Regions from separate parts of the Arthrobacter sp. 179 genome, predicted to be linked through region 2. Evidence: predicted binding sites of a transcription regulator. Region 2 holds the regulator's gene; the other holds the start of a gene.
The links. The regulator HspR, encoded in region 2, represses chaperone genes until heat shock. The targets are predictions, from matches to a motif close to AAGTTGAGTCNNNNNGACTCAACTT.

Region 1 (7,945 bases), on a different contig from region 2:
TTCGTCGAAGAATTTCTTGCGGGAGAGGCCGACTCCCACGTGGATGAACGTGGCAGCAGATTCATTGGCCAACCATTTGAGGTGGTTGCTGACTTCCACGCCGGTGCGGTGGTTGAAGTTGATGAAGTGCAGGTCGTCCAGGACGATAAGGCGCGTTTCAGTGCTGTGGATGCAGTCCATTGCCAGGGTGCCGAGTTCTGCCTTTGATGTTCGGGTGGCGGCCGGGTGGTCATAGAAGCGAAGGATTTTCTGGTTCAGCTGTTTCAGGGTCATCCCAGCGGAGAGCGGGATGAACGCTACGGGTAGCCGGGGGTTTCCATCGGCGGTTGTGTGTCCGTACCGTCGGCGTTGTTGTTGGTCGAAGTGGCGGGCGTAGCTGCTGGCGATGGTGGTTTTCCCCAAGCCGGGGAGGGCATCGAGTGCGACGGCTCCGCGGACGCTACTGCCGTCCCGGTGGGATGAGGCCATAACTTGATCGATGAGGTCGTGGGCGTTCTTCAGCTGCGGGGTTTTGACTGTGGCGGGGTTCGAGTTCCAGACGTTTCTGGCCTGGTTGTAGTCTTCTAGCGTTTCGGGGTCGAGTCCGCGCATTTCGTCCATGGTCAGGGTCCGGAAGTCCGGCCGGATCCCGGTGTTAACGAAGTCGATCCACCCGGCCTTGGTGCCCAGGTTGAAGTGCTTTGTTCCGTGTTGCCTGAGCCAGTCGGCGTAGGGGTTGCTCATTCGTCGAAGACCTCGAATCCTTCGTTTTCGGGCCCGGTGTCGTTTTCGAAGACGTCCAGGTCGTCGCGGGTGCCGGTGGCGTTCTTGGTTTTGGCGCGGGTGAGCATGTCGATGATTCCTGGGGTGGATGCAAGATCACGTGGATCGGTGTCCCCGTCGCTGCTCTCGTCTGGGTGCGCTCGTGTTGCGCTGACCCTTTTGGCGATGTTTCTGGCGCGTCGGTCGGTGACCTTGTTCTCGTGCCAGTCCTCCAACAGCGCAATAACGGCGGATTGCGGGTCGTGGAACCTGTTTTCGCTGATGCTGAGGCGCCTCGTGTAGTCGGCTGCTTCGGCGCTGAAGGGGGTATCCAGGAAGTGTGCGTGTTCCCATTCGAGCTTATGCCACGTCCCGTCTGCGGGGTCCTTAAAGTGGACCCACCTGACGTCGTCCCTGTCGACGTAGATTGGCCATTTTCCGGGAAACTTTCCGGTGTACGCAGATTTTTGGCCACGGTACGGCGAAATGCCTGCCCCGTCGTACCGTCTACCGTTGACTTCGACCCCATAGTGATGAATCTGTCGCCACTCCACTGCAAGGAATTCCATGACCACGTCGTCGTTCGCGGGAAGGCGAAGGACACCTGATTGGCTAATGCCGCGTTCGAACATCTGGTTTGGGGTGAGCATGATGTCGGGCATGTGGGGGTCCCGCAAACTATCGTGGGGGGTTTCGTGGTAAATGCCCACCCATTCGCGGATTATCTGCTCGAGCTCGGAAACGAAGAAGAAGGCCGACTTCTCCACGTCCTTGCCCCGCGAGAAGACATCCGGTCCCTTGTAGGCGGGCAGGTGTTCGAGGAGCGATTGCCGGAGGGTGCGGAAAAACCTCTCGATCATGGCCTTGTCCGTGGGTTGGATCGGGCGAGCAGGTTGCACATTGATTCCCAGCCGGTCGCAGACAGCGAGCACGTGACGTGAGAGGTATGCCTTGCCATGGTCCACGATGATGCTGTCCGGAAGGAGCTCGTGACTGGCCTTGCTCCCTTCCTCCGCGCTAACCTGCTCCGGTATCCCGATATAGGGCCCTGTGGGCGCATTTTTGGCTGGACCCCACTTCTGCGGTGTGACGGTCTGGTGAAGAACGGAGGCGACGTCGACCGATTGGGCGGCGACGGGCCGCAGCGTGACCCCAGTTACCGCCCTGGAATGAACATCCATTGCCACGGTGAGTTCCACGTTGACCCAGCGGCAGGAAACGGGTTCCATCGCAAAGACGTCCAGGCTGTTGGTGTCCATGACGATGAACTGCCCGGGCCGGTCAGCTTGCAGCCGCCCGTAGGGACCGTCCGGGCGGCCGGCGACTGACCGGCGCTGTTTCGCGGCACCAAACGTGTACCGGCCCTTGTCGAGCTGCTTCACCCGGATATACGCGACGGACCTGGACGGCGGCTTCTGGTCGGGAAAGCTTGCAGCGAAGGCACGATTCGTTTTTGAGATGACTGTTCCGATGGTGGGGTTCGATGCATCCCGGTACGAGGCCAGGACCTCTTGGCAGATCGCTTCCCATCCCGGGTCCAACAGGTCCCGGGATTCCCGTGCGAGCCTCGTGTCGACTAGCCCGGCCAGGCCTCGGTCCTTGTACTGCTTCTTCAGTCGATAGATGGTGCTGACGCCGACACCCAGGGTTTGTGCCGCGATCTCGTGGCGTTCTTTGGTCCGCTTGTCGCCGATTCCTGCCTTGAACAGGCCGTCGAGGACTTCGGCCCGCTTGGCTATGGTTTCGAGCTGCGACTTGGAGAGAGAGTCCAACAAGGCACGGTCTGTGGTCTTGAATCCGTCTCGTTCGGACGCCTTATCGCGGGGGAGTGGATCGATGTTGCTTGCTCGCCCCACGAGGGAATTGATGGTGGTCCGGCGCATCGTCGCACCAGATGACAGCAGGACGGTGTCTGCCTGGAATTCGGTGACTTTCCACCGCTGGCCATCCAACCAAACGAAGTTCCCTACGTTCAGGTCCAATACCTCATCCATGGGACGTCCCTGCTTCCAGAAGGACTGTCCGGCTAGACAGGGGAACGTTCATATCGACGTGCCACCTGCCGGACCAGAGCATGGCCATCACTGCCATCCGCAGCATCTTCGGATCCGCCAGTTCGGTAGCTGCCTGTTCGAGCTGGTCCAACGTCATTCCAGGCAGCCCGAGAGGTTCCAATTCGTCCAATAGCGCCGGGTACAGGAAGCGGGCCCGCCGTCCGACGGCGATGAAGCGCAGGTTGCGCATGAAGGCCGGTTCCCCGCCGGACCAGACCTCGTAGGTCCACCCTTTCGCGTGGCATAAGCGCCCGGTCCATGCGAACTGCTCCTGCACCTTCTGGTTGGCAAGCTTGTCCGCGGGCTTCACGTCAACAAGGGTGAAATTGCCGTCGCGGTGGCTGAAGAGCATGTCGGGGATGTGCCGGCGCAGGTGGGCGCCGTCTTTTCCCTGCAATTGGAGTGGTTGCGTTGCGACGGCTGTGATGTTCGGGTCGAAATCAGCCGCCCAAAGGCGGTCGCGTTCAAGGAGGCTTTCGTAAACGACTGTTCTTTGTGTCTTGGCCAGCCAGAACAAGCCGGGGAAATTTCGTTGGCCCTTATGCGAGGGCGGTAGACGGATGGGATCGCCGCTGATCACTTCATGAGCATCGACCAGCGCGAGTTTCGTCACTTCGAGATCTTCGGAGCCTGTGCGGCGGAACCGGACCTCGGTAGCGAGTTCCTCCATTTATGAAGTATGTCACATCTTTCTTGTTTAGTCCGGATTAATTCTCAAAAAATTCTCATGACAATAGGAAATTCTCATTTTGAGCAGGATCCTACAGCACTCCCGGTTCCGGGTCTTCGCCCCGGGAATAACCCATCCCCAAATAGAGTTGAGTCAGGTAGACTCAAGTTTGAAACGAGGATGGACCTCCCAGGAAAGGATCCACATGGACGCCAAATTCACCACCAAGAGCCAGGAAGCCCTCTCGGCTGCCGGCATGAACGCCTCCACCGCGGGCAACGCGCAGGTCGAACCGGCGCATCTGCTCAAGGCGCTGATGGACGACCGCGGATCGTTGGCCGTCGAATTGCTGAAGAAGGCCGCGGTCGACCCGGACCAGGTCTCCGTCGCCGCCAGCGGGGCGATTCGTGACCTGCCGGCTTCCTCGGGCAGCACCGTCGCCCAGGCCCAGTACTCACGGTCGTTCCTGCAGGTCATCAACGCCGCAACGAAGGCCGCCTCCGATTTGGGCTTCGGCCGGGTATCGGCGGAGCACCTGCTGCTGGGGTTGGCGGCCGACGCCGGGAGGACGGGGGAGATCCTGCGATCCGCAGGGGCCTCCGAACAGGCACTGAAGGCCGCGGTCGAGGGGCTGCGCGGGGATCATCCGCGCGATACCGAAGACCCCGAAAGCACCTTCGAGGCCCTGGAGAAGTTCGGTACCGACCTGACGGCCATCGCCCGTTCGGGCAAACTCGACCCGGTGATCGGACGTGATGCCGAGATCCGCCGGCTCGTCCAGGTGCTCTCCCGCCGGACGAAGAACAACCCGGTGCTCATCGGTGATCCGGGCGTCGGCAAAACCGCAGTGGTCGAAGGGCTGGCCCAGCGGATGATCGCCGGCGACGTCCCCGAATCATTGCGCGGCAAGACGCTGATTGCCCTGGACCTCGGATCGATGGTTGCGGGCGCCAAATACCGGGGCGAATTCGAGGAACGCCTCAAGGCGGTCCTGGAGGAGATCCGGGATTCGGACGGACAGATCGTCACGTTCATCGACGAAATCCACACCGTGGTCGGTGCCGGGGCCTCCGAGGGCGCCATGGATGCCGGCAACATGCTCAAGCCGATGCTGGCCCGCGGCGAACTGCGGCTGATCGGGGCCACCACCCTGGACGAATACCGGCAGAACATCGAGAAGGACCCTGCCCTGGAACGCCGTTTTGCGCAGGTCTATGTCGGCGAACCCAGCGTTGACGACACGATCGGCATCCTGCGCGGTCTCAAGGAACGCTACGAGGCACACCATAAGGTAGAGATCGCCGACTCGGCGGTGGTGGCCGCGGCCACCCTGTCCAACCGTTACATCTCCGGTCGCCAGCTGCCGGACAAGGCCATCGATCTGGTTGACGAGGCCGCCTCCCGGCTCCGCATGGAAATCGATTCGGCTCCCGAGGAGATCGACGAGCTGCGCCGCGTGGTGGACCGGATGACGATGGAGGAGTTGGCCCTCAAGGGCGAAAACGACCCCGCCTCGCGGGAACGCCTCGAGGCACTGCGTGCGGATATGGCCGACCGGCGCGAACGGCTCGATGCCCTGAACGCCCGGTGGGACGCCGAAAAGGCAGGCCTGAACCGTGTCGGCGATCTGAAGGTCCAGCTCGACGAGCTGCGCTCACGGGCCGAGCGGATGCAACGGGAGGGGGACCTGGAGAAGGCATCGCGCCTGCTCTACGGTGAGATCCCCGAATTGCAGCGGCAGCTCGACGCCGCCCAGGCCGAAGAGGCCGAAGGCGCCCACGAGGAGACGATGGTCTCCGATGAAGTCACCGCCGATGACATCGCCGAAGTGATCTCGGCCTGGACCGGGATCCCCGCCGGACGCATGCTCCAAGGCGAAAGCCAGAAATTGCTGGACATGGAGTCCCTGCTCGGGCAGCGGCTGATCGGCCAGTCCAATGCCGTCACCGCGGTCTCCGACGCCGTGCGACGCTCCCGGGCAGGGATCGCCGACCCCGACCGGCCCACGGGCTCGTTCCTGTTCCTCGGACCCACCGGCGTGGGCAAGACGGAACTGGCCAAGGCGCTCGCGGACTTCTTGTTCGACGACGAACACGCCATGGTACGCATCGACATGTCCGAGTACTCCGAGAAGCATGCGGTATCCCGGCTCGTCGGCGCCCCTCCGGGGTATGTCGGTTATGAGGAAGGCGGACAACTCACCGAAGCGGTTCGCCGTCGGCCGTATTCGGTGATCCTGCTGGACGAGGTGGAGAAGGCCCATCCCGAGGTCTTCGACATCCTCCTGCAGGTCCTCGACGACGGGCGCCTGACCGATGGGCAGGGCCGTACGGTGGACTTCCGCAACACCATCCTGGTGCTCACGTCCAACCTGGGTTCACAATTCCTGGTCGATCCCGCGCTGGACGCCACAGCCAAGAAGGAAGCGGTCATGAACATCGTGAACACCTCGTTCAAACCCGAGTTCCTGAACCGCCTGGATGACGTCATCCTCTTTGATCCGCTCTCCCTGGACCAGCTGGGCCGGATCGTGGAGATCCAGGTGGCCACCCTGGCCCGTCGACTCTCCGAACGGCGGCTGAGCCTGCAGGTCAGCGACGAAGCCCGGGAATGGCTGGCCAGGACCGGATACGACCCCGCGTACGGGGCGCGACCCCTGCGTCGGCTGGTCCAGCGCGAAATCGGGGATCGTCTGGCCAAGGCGGTGCTCTCCGGGGCAATCGTCGACGGGGACACCGTGGACGTCCAGCTCGATGCCGAGGCGGAGGCACTGACGGTCAACCGGTCCACTGCCGCGCCGACAGGCACCGCCAGCTAGGTGGAGGTCGTTTCGGAGGCCGGGAGGAGCGAGACCGTCGTCGTTCCCTCCTCCAGCGCGAGGAAGCAGGCGACACTGCGATCCCCGGCCTCCCAGGTTCCCGAGGAGGGGCGGCTGAAGGCATAGTTCCAGTTGCCTTCCAGCGCAGCCTCGGGATCGAGCTCGATCGCCCGGCAGGCCTCTTCCGCCTTCGTGGTCACCCGTGGATCCCCGGGAAAGGGGACGTCTTCGAGGGTCTCGAGGCCAATGAGCTGGGCCGCATGCGGCGTCGAGCAGGTGACGATCGTCGCCGGCTCGAGCGGGGAACTGAACTCCGCCAGGCAGTCGCCGACCTCGAATTGCGAGGCAGGGGCCTTCTCCGCGATGATCCCGTCGATCCCCGGGGAGCTGTTGCGCGCCACGCTGTCCGTGGGTTCGGGGTCCGGTTGCCTGGACTGGACCAACCGGGTGACGCCGAAGACCAGGATCAGGATGATGCCGATGGAACCGATCACCAACCAGACGGGGGCGATCCCGAACCGGTGGGAGACTTGGGTCCGTGCCGACCGCGCTGGTTGGTAACCCGGCGGTTGCTGATCGGGGGGCTGCTCCACGGACGCTCCCTTCAGGACGAGTGCGGCGATGAGAGTATTACCACCTACTCTAACGGGCGCCCGGGAGTCGTCGGGACGGCACCCGACTGGGAAACATGTTAACCTTGGAATACGAAAGAAACAGCCACATTCTCCGGGGCCTTCCTCCTCACGTGAGGGACCACCTCCGGATCTAGCGATAAAGGGGGTCACGCCATGGGGCGCGGCCGTCAGAAGGCAAAAGCGACACGACAGGCCAGGGATATCAAGTACTATTCCCCGGCCACTGATTTGTCTGCCCTGCAACGCGAGCTCGGACAAGGCCGCGGTCATGGGACAGGCTCCTCTGCGCATGCCGACGATTCCTACGACGCGGACTACGCGGAGTATGCGGACAGGTATTCCAGCGATGACGACGAGGGCGAATCCCGTCGGATCGGCTGACCACGGCATCCCCTCGATGCGGTGGCAATGAGTTCCACCCGATACGGTGCACCGACGCCGGACGACACAACCGTGTCGCCTGTGTACTTCTTCATGCCCGGAAGCCAGGATGATGCCCATGGACCTGCCGATCGCCAACGCGCACCGGGCGGCGATCCGTTCCATCGAGCGGGTCGTCGCCGAGTCGGCACCACCCCAGGCCCCTGACGTCGCCCGGCGTGGCATCACCACGATGCTTGAGGGTGGATCCGTCCTGGCCCTGACCGGTGCCGGGATCTCGACCGACTCGGGGATCCCCGACTATCGCGGCCCGAACGGTTCCCTGCGCTCCCATCGGCCAATGACCTTCCAGGAGTTCAAACACGATTCCGGGGCCCGCCAACGCTATTGGGCCCGCAGTTTCGTGGGATGGCGCAGGATGTCCGGATCGGAGCCCAACGAGGGGCACCGGTTGGTGGCCTCACTTCAGCAAGCGGGATTCCTCAACGGCGTCGTGACCCAGAACGTTGATGGCCTGCACCGTCTCGCAGGATCCACCGAGGTGTTGCCTTTGCACGGGGACCTCGATGAGGTGAAGTGCCTGAACTGCGGCTTCGTGGAAAACCGTGTCGATCTCGACCGGAGGCTGGTGGAGGCCAATCCGGGA
Region 2 (7,945 bases):
GCCTTCTGCAGGATTTCCGAATATTGCTTTCGGGCCCCGTCGATGAGGTCATGGGCATATTGCTCGGCCTCGCTGACGTGCTTATCGGCGATGACCTGCGCCCGACTGAGCAGGTTCACGGTTTCGGCACTGACATCAAGGCCGGAGCCCCGATCCTCTTCAGCGCGTCGTCGCAGCGTCCGGATCTCCTCGCGGTCCGAAGCCATCTGGACGGAGGCATCGGCCAGGAACAGATTGATGGCCACGGGGTCGAGCCCGCCGACCTCCACGGCCGGGAACATGGCGTCACGGACGGCCTCCGGTGTCAGGGCGCGGGCTGATCGGGTGTCATTGGCATAGGGCATTATCGTGATCCTTCTTCGTCACTCTGGCCGATGGCCGAGGAACTCTCATCTAGGGTTGCGAACGTCTCGAAGCGGAGATCATCCGGAGCAAGTCCGGCGGTCCCCAGTTGGGCCACGGCATGCCCGACCATGGGCGGGGACCCGCAGACCAGGGCCGTCCGGCCGGCCCACGAGCCTTCGGCGGCCGCCGCGGAACCCACCAGTCCACGCAGCCCGTGGAAGGTCGGATCGTCCGAGACGACCGGTCGGTAGGTGAACCAGGGCTGTTCCGCCAGGCGGGTGAGCTTCTCGTGGTCGTAGAGGTTCCACGGCAGGCGGGCCCCATGGAACAGGTCAACCCGCGGCCCGGTTCCTTCGGTCGTCCACTGGGTGCCGACCTGGTCCAGGACCGCCGCCAGAGGCGCCAGCCCCGTGCCGCCGGCCACCAGGAGAAGGTCCTTCCCGTTCCGGGGACGGGTGAGCTGGTCGCCCATCGGGGCTCCGAGCCGGGCCGTGTCCCCGGGACGGATCTTGCGTACCGCGGTGCTACTGAACTGCCCGCCGGGCACCAACTGGATATGCAGTTCCACCAGGCCGTCCGGCTGCGGCTGGTTGGCGGGGGTCACGTAACGCCATAATCGGGGCAGCCGCCCCAGTTCCATGGCCATGGATTGGCCCGGCAGGTAGTCCATGGCCGGGGTGGTCCGCAGCTGGATCACCGTCACGTCGATGCTGCGCCGGTCAACGGAGACCACCTCGGCATCCCACCATGGGGGTGAATCCTCGGCGGCGTCCTCGGCGGCCACGACCATGATCTTCGCGATCTGGCCGTAGGCCGCGGACCAGTCCGCCGCGACGCTTTCGGTCCATCGGCTGCCCAGGAACTGCTTGAGGGTCGCCAGCAGCGAGGAACCAACGGCGGAGTAGTGTTCGGGTTCCACCGCGAATCGCCGGTGATCGCGGCCCAGTTCCTCGACGAATCCGGTATCGGAATCCAGTTTCTCCACATTGCTCACGATGTGCCCCAGCGCGCCGAACAGCTTATCGCGTTGGCTGGCCATGGAGACCGGGAACATCTCGCGCAGTTCCGGATGGGTGATGAACAGATGGGAATAGAAGTACAAGGGGGCTTCGTCGCCCGCCTGGGACATATCGGCCCAGGTGCTCTTGAGCATTTCAACATTCATGGCAGCCCCCGAAGTCCTGGAACACGGACGCTTTCGGCGTCGTCTCCCGACTCGATGCGGCGGCCCTCTGACCTATTCGGTCCATGTATTGCTATCAACTCTCATTGTGGGGGCGATCACTAACGGTCGATAACTATGCCACATAAGTCAAGGACGGAAGAGTGCAATTCGAGAGGAATCGTCTTCCCTGCCGGCCCGACCGGCGGCTGGAGGCCCGGGTCGACGGCCTCGGGGCACATGCCGGGGCGGCGGGATCCGCGGGCCCGGCAGGCTGCTTGGTTCGCCGGACCCGGAACCGTTCAGGCGGCCGGGCCCATCGGCAGGCGCGACCCCGAGGGCACGATGACCTTGCCCAGGGGCACCAGGGAGACGGGGATCAGTTTGAGGTTGGCGATGCCCAGCGGAATGCCGATGATGCTGACGAACATCGGGATGGCGGTGACCACATGCCCGATGGCGATCCAGATCCCCGCCACGAGGATCCACACGACATTGCCCACGGTGGAGAAGAAGCCGGTCCGCCCGCCCCGGTCCACGATGGTGCGGCCGAAGGGCCACAGCGCATAGTTGGCGATCCTGAACGAGGCCAGCCCGAAGGGGATGGTCACGATCAGCACGCAACACACGACCCCGGCGGCCAGGTAGCCCAGGGCCAGCCAGAATCCGCCGAAGACGAGCCAGATGATGTTCAGGATCAGGTTCAGGGGTCCGTTCATGTCTCCAGTGTGCCCGTCCGCGGCCGGCGCCGCCATCCGGGAAGACCCTGACATGACGTCCATCGCGGCGACGACTAACGTGGACCCAATGAATGATCCCGCAGCCCCCAAGCCCCCTGTCAACGGCCGCGCCGCCGACGATTTGCGCTTCTACCGGACCGATCCGGTGTCCTTCGTCCGCCGCGGGTCCCGTTTGCACGGCAAGCGCAAGGACTCCTGGGACCGGCTCTCCGGGGACTACGTCATCCAGGTTCCACGCCATCATGCAGACACCTCGGTCCACGAGGATTTCCGCTTCGACGCCGAGGAGGCCTTCGGCCGTCGGGCCCCGCTGACCGTGGAGATCGGTACCGGGCTGGGCGAAGCCATCGCCGAAGCCGCCGAAGCCCATCCCGAACGGGATTTCCTCGCCGTGGAGGTCTATCTGCCCGGCCTGGCCCAGTTGATGGCCCGGATCGACGCGAAGGGGCTGACCAATGTGCGGGCCGTGCAGGCCAACGCCCCCGAGGTCCTCGATGTGATGCTGGAGCCCGGTTCGGTGGATGAACTCTGGATCTTCTTCTCCGACCCCTGGCATAAGACCCGGCACCACAAGCGTCGGCTCATCAAGGAATCGTTCCTGCCCAAGGCCGCCCGTGTGCTGGCCCCCGGCGGCATCTGGCGCCTGGCCACCGATTGGTCGCAGTATGCCGAACAGATGCGTTCGATCCTCGACGCCTCGAAGGATTTCACATCCCTGCACCCCGGCGAATGCGCCGGGGAGGACTCCCCCCTGAGCCGGGTCCGCCGCGACGGTCTGGAGGGCCACGACCCGGAGCCGGGTTTCACAGACGATCTCGGGGGGTGGGCCCCACGCTACGCGGGGCGGGTGCGCACGAGCTTCGAGGCCAAGGCCGTGGCCGCGGGCCGTCTGGTCTTCGATCTGGCCTACCGCCGGGAACCGGAGGCGGACGGGGACCGCCGGGGGCCGGTCAGCTGAACGGAGGGGTCCCCCCGATGAGGATCCGGGCCAGGTTGTGCAGCGAGAGCGTGCCGGGGTCCCGATAGCCGTATTCGGGGTCATCGGATCCGGGCACGAAGCGGGAGGTGTTGTGCCCGGTGACGGCATGCAGCCCCGATTCCGGGTGTCCTTCCACGGCGAACGGCAGCCCGGCGACCGTGGTCCGCCCACTGAGGAGCCGGCCGCATCGGGCCAGCAGGTCCCGGCTCGCCACGGCCTCGTATCGGCGGCTTGATGGGATGCCCAAGTCAGACGGGTCCCGCAACAAGCGGTCCGGAATTCCCGCCGAACCAATGGTGGCCAGCGTGTCGATCAAGGGGCCCGCCTGGCCGGCCGGGGGTGGTTCGGCATCCAACCGGGCGAGCGCGTACGCGGCCAACGTCGCCCCGTAGGAATGTGCTTCGATCGCCATCCTGGCCGTACGGGGAAGGAGCTCCCCGACCCGACGGATGTCGAAGGCCAGCCGCGCGGCACAGGTCCGGGCGGTACGGTCCGAGAGGGCCCTGAACATCCCCGGTGCGGGATACCCGAGCCAGGCGATGACGGCCGGGGCTCCGGCACCGGCGGCCCGCTGTTCAAGCAGGAGTTCGCCGGCTTCACGGGCCGTGCCCCACATGGCGGTTCCGGGACGGATGCCTGCCCCGGAGACCTGCCAGGTCAGGTGGGTGGCATGGTCGGGGTCCCCGAGCACCACGGCCGCCAACGGATGCGGTCCTTCCAGGTCCAGGAAGAGCAGCCGTCTGGCGGGAAGCCGCCGGTGCATGGACGTGGGCCTCAGCGCATGGGCGACCCCGTCCACTGCCGCCTTGCGGTCCTGATCGAATCCGTCACGCCGGCCCTTGGTGATCTCGAAGCCGCGCTCCGCCCGCTCGATCAGCTCGGCAACGGTCGCCAGCGTCCCGGGGACCATGAGGTGTCCGCCTAGTCCTGGGCTCGCCAGATGACGACGGCCTGGCTGCGGGCCCTGGGGCGTTCCCCCCGGGCCAGGGTGACGACGTCACCGCCGCCGGCTCCGGCGGCAAAGACCCGTTCCATCTCCGAGGACCTGCGGTCGGCTTCGGCCAGTTCCTGACTCAGTTCCGCCACACGGGAACGCAGCGCCGCAACCTGGTTCTCGAGTTCCAGGACCCGCCGGATCCCTTCCAGCGAGACCCCCGCCTTCGAGAGGCTCTGGACCTCCCGCAGCAATTCGACATCATGCTTGGAATAGCGCCGCTGCTTGCCGCGCTGCCGCGAGGGCGAGACCAATCCCATGCGGTCGTACTGGCGCAGTGTCTGCGGGTGCATATCGGCCAGTTCGGCCGCGACGGAGATCACGAATACCGGGATGAAACGATCGTTGATGGCCAGTGCCTTGCCTACCGCCATGTGCTTGCCTCCTCCTGGTGTGTTCGGTTCCGCCGTGCTTCCCGCGCCCCGGGCCCGCCGCTAGAGTACCGCCTTGGTGGCGATCCCGGCGCGGGGATCCGCGTCGGCGGTTGCTTCGGCGAAGGCCTTGACGGCTTCCTGCGCCTCGGCATTGAGCTTCTGCGGTACGACGACCTCGACGGTGACCAGCAGATCGCCGACGGCCTTGGACGTCTTCACCCCGCGCCCCTTCAGCCGCAGGGTCCGCCCCGATGAGGTCCCGGCGGGGATCTTCATCTTCACGGTCTCCCCGGTCAGCGTGGGGACCTCCAACGTGGCTCCCAGGGCGGCCTCGGAGAAGCCCACCGGCAGGTGGATCCGGATGTTGTTGCCCTCGCGGGCGAAGAAGGCATGCGGTTTGACCGAAACCTTCACCAACAGGTCCCCGTTTCCTGCCGGGCTGCGCTGGCCCTTGCCCCGGACCCTGACACTCTGGCCGTCACGGATGCCCGCGGGGATGCGCACGTCGATGACGTCGCCATCGGGTTCGCGCAGTCCGATGCTGGTGCCGCGGATGGACCCGGCGAAGGAAATCGTGGTCGAAGCGGTCCGATCGGCGCCCTTCTGCGGGGCCTGCTGGAAGCCGCCGAATCCGCCACCACCAAAGAGGTCCGCGAATTCGGGGGGAACCTGGCCGCCTCCGGGGAACCCGCCACCGCGGCGTCCCCCGCCCCCCTGGTTGAACAGGTTGCCGAAGACGTCGTCGAATCCCGCGCCGCCACCGGAGGGCCCTCCGGCGCCTCCGGAGGTGAACCGGGCGCCGGATCCCATCGCCCGGATGGCGTCGTACTGTTCGCGTTCCTCGGGGTCGGACAGCACCGAATTGGCCTCGGTGATGTCCTTGAACTTCTTTTCCGCGGCCTCATCGCCGGGATTGGTGTCGGGGTGGTATTTGCGCGCCATCTTGCGGTAGGACTTCTTGATATCGGCGTCGCTGGCGTCCTTGGAGACGCCGAGGGTGGCGTAGAAATCCTTGTTGACCCAATCCTGACTGGCCATCGGGCGCCTCCTGTTTCCTGGTTGTTTCTCAAGCTAATGGGGTCCCGGCCGCCCCACCGGTGGTGGGGCGGCCGGGGGTGGTTCATTCTCCCGTGGAGACAACCACCTGGGCGGCACGGATGACGCGCTCGCCCTTCTGGTAGCCGATCCGCAGGACCTGGGCCACGTGGTCCTCGGGGACCTCGGAGCTGGGTTGCTGCATCAGGGCCTCGTGGAAGTTCGGGTCGAAGACGACCCCCACTTCCTCGATCCGGGTCAGTCCGTGGCCCGCGAGGATGGCGTCGATCTTGTTCGCCACCGCCGCGAACGGCCCTTCCTCGAGATCGCCGTGCTTGCGGGCGGCGTCGAGATCGTCGAGTACGGGCAGCAGGCTGACGAGCACCGACTGGACGGCGAGGTCGCGCACGGATTCCCGATCGCGCTCGACGCGCTTGCGGTAGTTCACGTACTCGGCCTGCAGACGCAGCAGGTCGTTACGCAGTTCCGCTTCGACGTCGGACGCCGCCGCGGGCTGCTCCTGCTGGTCGCCTGCCTCGTTGAGGATCTGCTCGGCCTGGGCCAGCGCATCCTCCGACTCGGCACCTTCCGCTGCAGCGGTCGCTTCCTCATGCCCTTCGGCGCCGCGCACTTCGCCCGTCTCGGGATCGACCTTGCGCTTATCGGTGAAGCGCACCGGCTCGTCGCCGTCGTGCTCTTCTTCGTTGCCGTGTTCTGGCATCAGATTCGAACCGCCTTACTTCTTCTCTTCGTCTTCTTCGTCGACAACCTCGGCGTCGACGATGTCCTCGTCGGGCGCCTCGGTGCCTTCGGACTCCCCGGCTTCACCGGCGGCGCCTTCGGACTCGGCCTGGGCGTAGATGGCTTCGCCGAGCTTGGTCTGCGACTCCTGGAGCTTCTCGTACGCGGCCTTGACCTCGTCGTCGTTGTCCTGGCCCTCAAGGGCAGCCTTGACGGCGTCGACGTCGGCCTGGACCTCGGTCTTGACCTCCTCGGGCAGCTTGTCCTCGTTGTCCTTGATGAGCTTGTCCACGGAGTAGGCGGACTGCTCGGCGGAGTTGCGGGTGTCGGCGGCCTCGCGGCGCACCTTGTCCTCGGCGGCGTGCTCCTCGGCTTCCTGGACCATGCGGTCGATGTCTTCCTTCGCCAGCGAGGTACCGCCGGTGATGGTCATCGACTGCTCGGTGCCGGTGCCCTTGTCCTTGGCGGAGACGTGCACGATGCCGTTGGCGTCGATGTCGAAGGTGACCTCGACCTGCGGCACGCCACGCTGGGCCGGCGCGATGCCGGTCAGTTCGAACGTGCCCAGCGGCTTGTTGTCCCGGGTGAACTCGCGTTCGCCCTGGAAGACCTGGATCGACACGGACGGCTGGTTGTCGTCGGCCGTGGTGAAGGTTTCCGAACGCTTGGTCGGGATGGCCGTGTTGCGCTCGATGAGCTTGGTCATCACCCCGCCCTTGGTCTCGATGCCCAGCGATAGCGGGGTCACGTCGATCAGCAGGACGTCCTTGCGCTCGCCCTTCAGGACACCGGCCTGCAGCGCGGCGCCCACGGCGACGACCTCATCCGGGTTGACGCCCTTGTTGGCTTCCTTGCCGGCCAGTTCCTGGACCAGCTCGGCAACGGCCGGCATGCGGGTGGAGCCGCCGACGAGGATGACGTGCGCGATATCGGAGACCTTGACGCCGGCTTCCTTGATCACGTCGTTGAACGGCTTGCGGGCCCGCTCCAGCAGATCCTTGGTGAGGTCCTGGAACTTGGCGCGGGAGAGGTGCTCGTCCAGGTGGACCGGGCCATCGGCGGTGACCGAAAGGTACTGCAGCGAGATGTTGGTGCTGGAGGCGCTGGAGAGTTCCTTCTTGGCCTGCTCGGCCGCTTCCTTCAGACGCTGCAGGGCGATCTTGTCCTTGGACAGGTCGGCACCCTTGGCCTTGGCCTGGGACAGCAGCCAGTCGACGACGCGCTGATCCCAGTCGTCGCCACCGAGGCGGTTGTCGCCGGAGGTCGAGCGCACCTGGATGGTGGAGAAGTCGTCTTCGTCCTTGCCGACTTCGAGCAGCGAGACGTCGAAGGTGCCGCCGCCGAGGTCGAACACGAGGATCAGCTCGTCTTCCTTGCCCTTGTCCAGGCCGTAGGCCAGTGCGGCAGCCGTGGGCTCGTTGACGATGCGCAGCACGTTCAGGCCCGAGATCTCGCCGGCTTCCTTGGTGGCCTGGCGCTCGGCGTCGTTGAAGTAGGCCGGGACGGTGATGACCGCGTCGGTGACCTTTTCGCCCAGGTAGGACTCGGCGTCGTGCTTAAGCTTCATGAGGGTAC

Region 1: a site for HspR is predicted at 3,611-3,635, ahead of clpB (ATP-dependent chaperone ClpB). Genes of this name have one in related genera too.

The regions. Positions count from the first base shown of each region.
Region 1 covers NZ_JBQSYU010000016.1:67,751-75,695, reverse strand. Annotated here, with positions in the region: gene ACT3UE_RS10930 (ATP-binding protein) at 1-723, opposite strand, end outside; gene ACT3UE_RS10925 (transposase) at 720-2,735, opposite strand; gene ACT3UE_RS10920 (TnsA-like heteromeric transposase endonuclease subunit) at 2,728-3,465, opposite strand; gene clpB (ATP-dependent chaperone ClpB) at 3,671-6,283, shown strand; gene ACT3UE_RS10910 (septum formation family protein) at 6,280-6,876, opposite strand; gene ACT3UE_RS10905 (DUF3073 domain-containing protein) at 7,072-7,299, shown strand; gene ACT3UE_RS10900 (Sir2 family NAD-dependent protein deacetylase) at 7,409-7,945, shown strand, end outside.
Region 2 covers NZ_JBQSYU010000028.1:1,003-8,947, forward strand. Annotated here, with positions in the region: gene ACT3UE_RS14050 (hypothetical protein) at 1-344, opposite strand, end outside; gene ACT3UE_RS14055 (globin domain-containing protein) at 344-1,510, opposite strand; gene ACT3UE_RS14060 (YccF domain-containing protein) at 1,810-2,226, opposite strand; gene trmB (tRNA (guanosine(46)-N7)-methyltransferase TrmB) at 2,315-3,205, shown strand; gene ACT3UE_RS14070 (alpha/beta hydrolase) at 3,198-4,136, opposite strand; gene ACT3UE_RS14075 (heat shock protein transcriptional repressor HspR) at 4,148-4,594, opposite strand; gene ACT3UE_RS14080 (DnaJ C-terminal domain-containing protein) at 4,655-5,632, opposite strand; gene ACT3UE_RS14085 (nucleotide exchange factor GrpE) at 5,715-6,350, opposite strand; gene dnaK (molecular chaperone DnaK) at 6,366-7,945, opposite strand, start outside.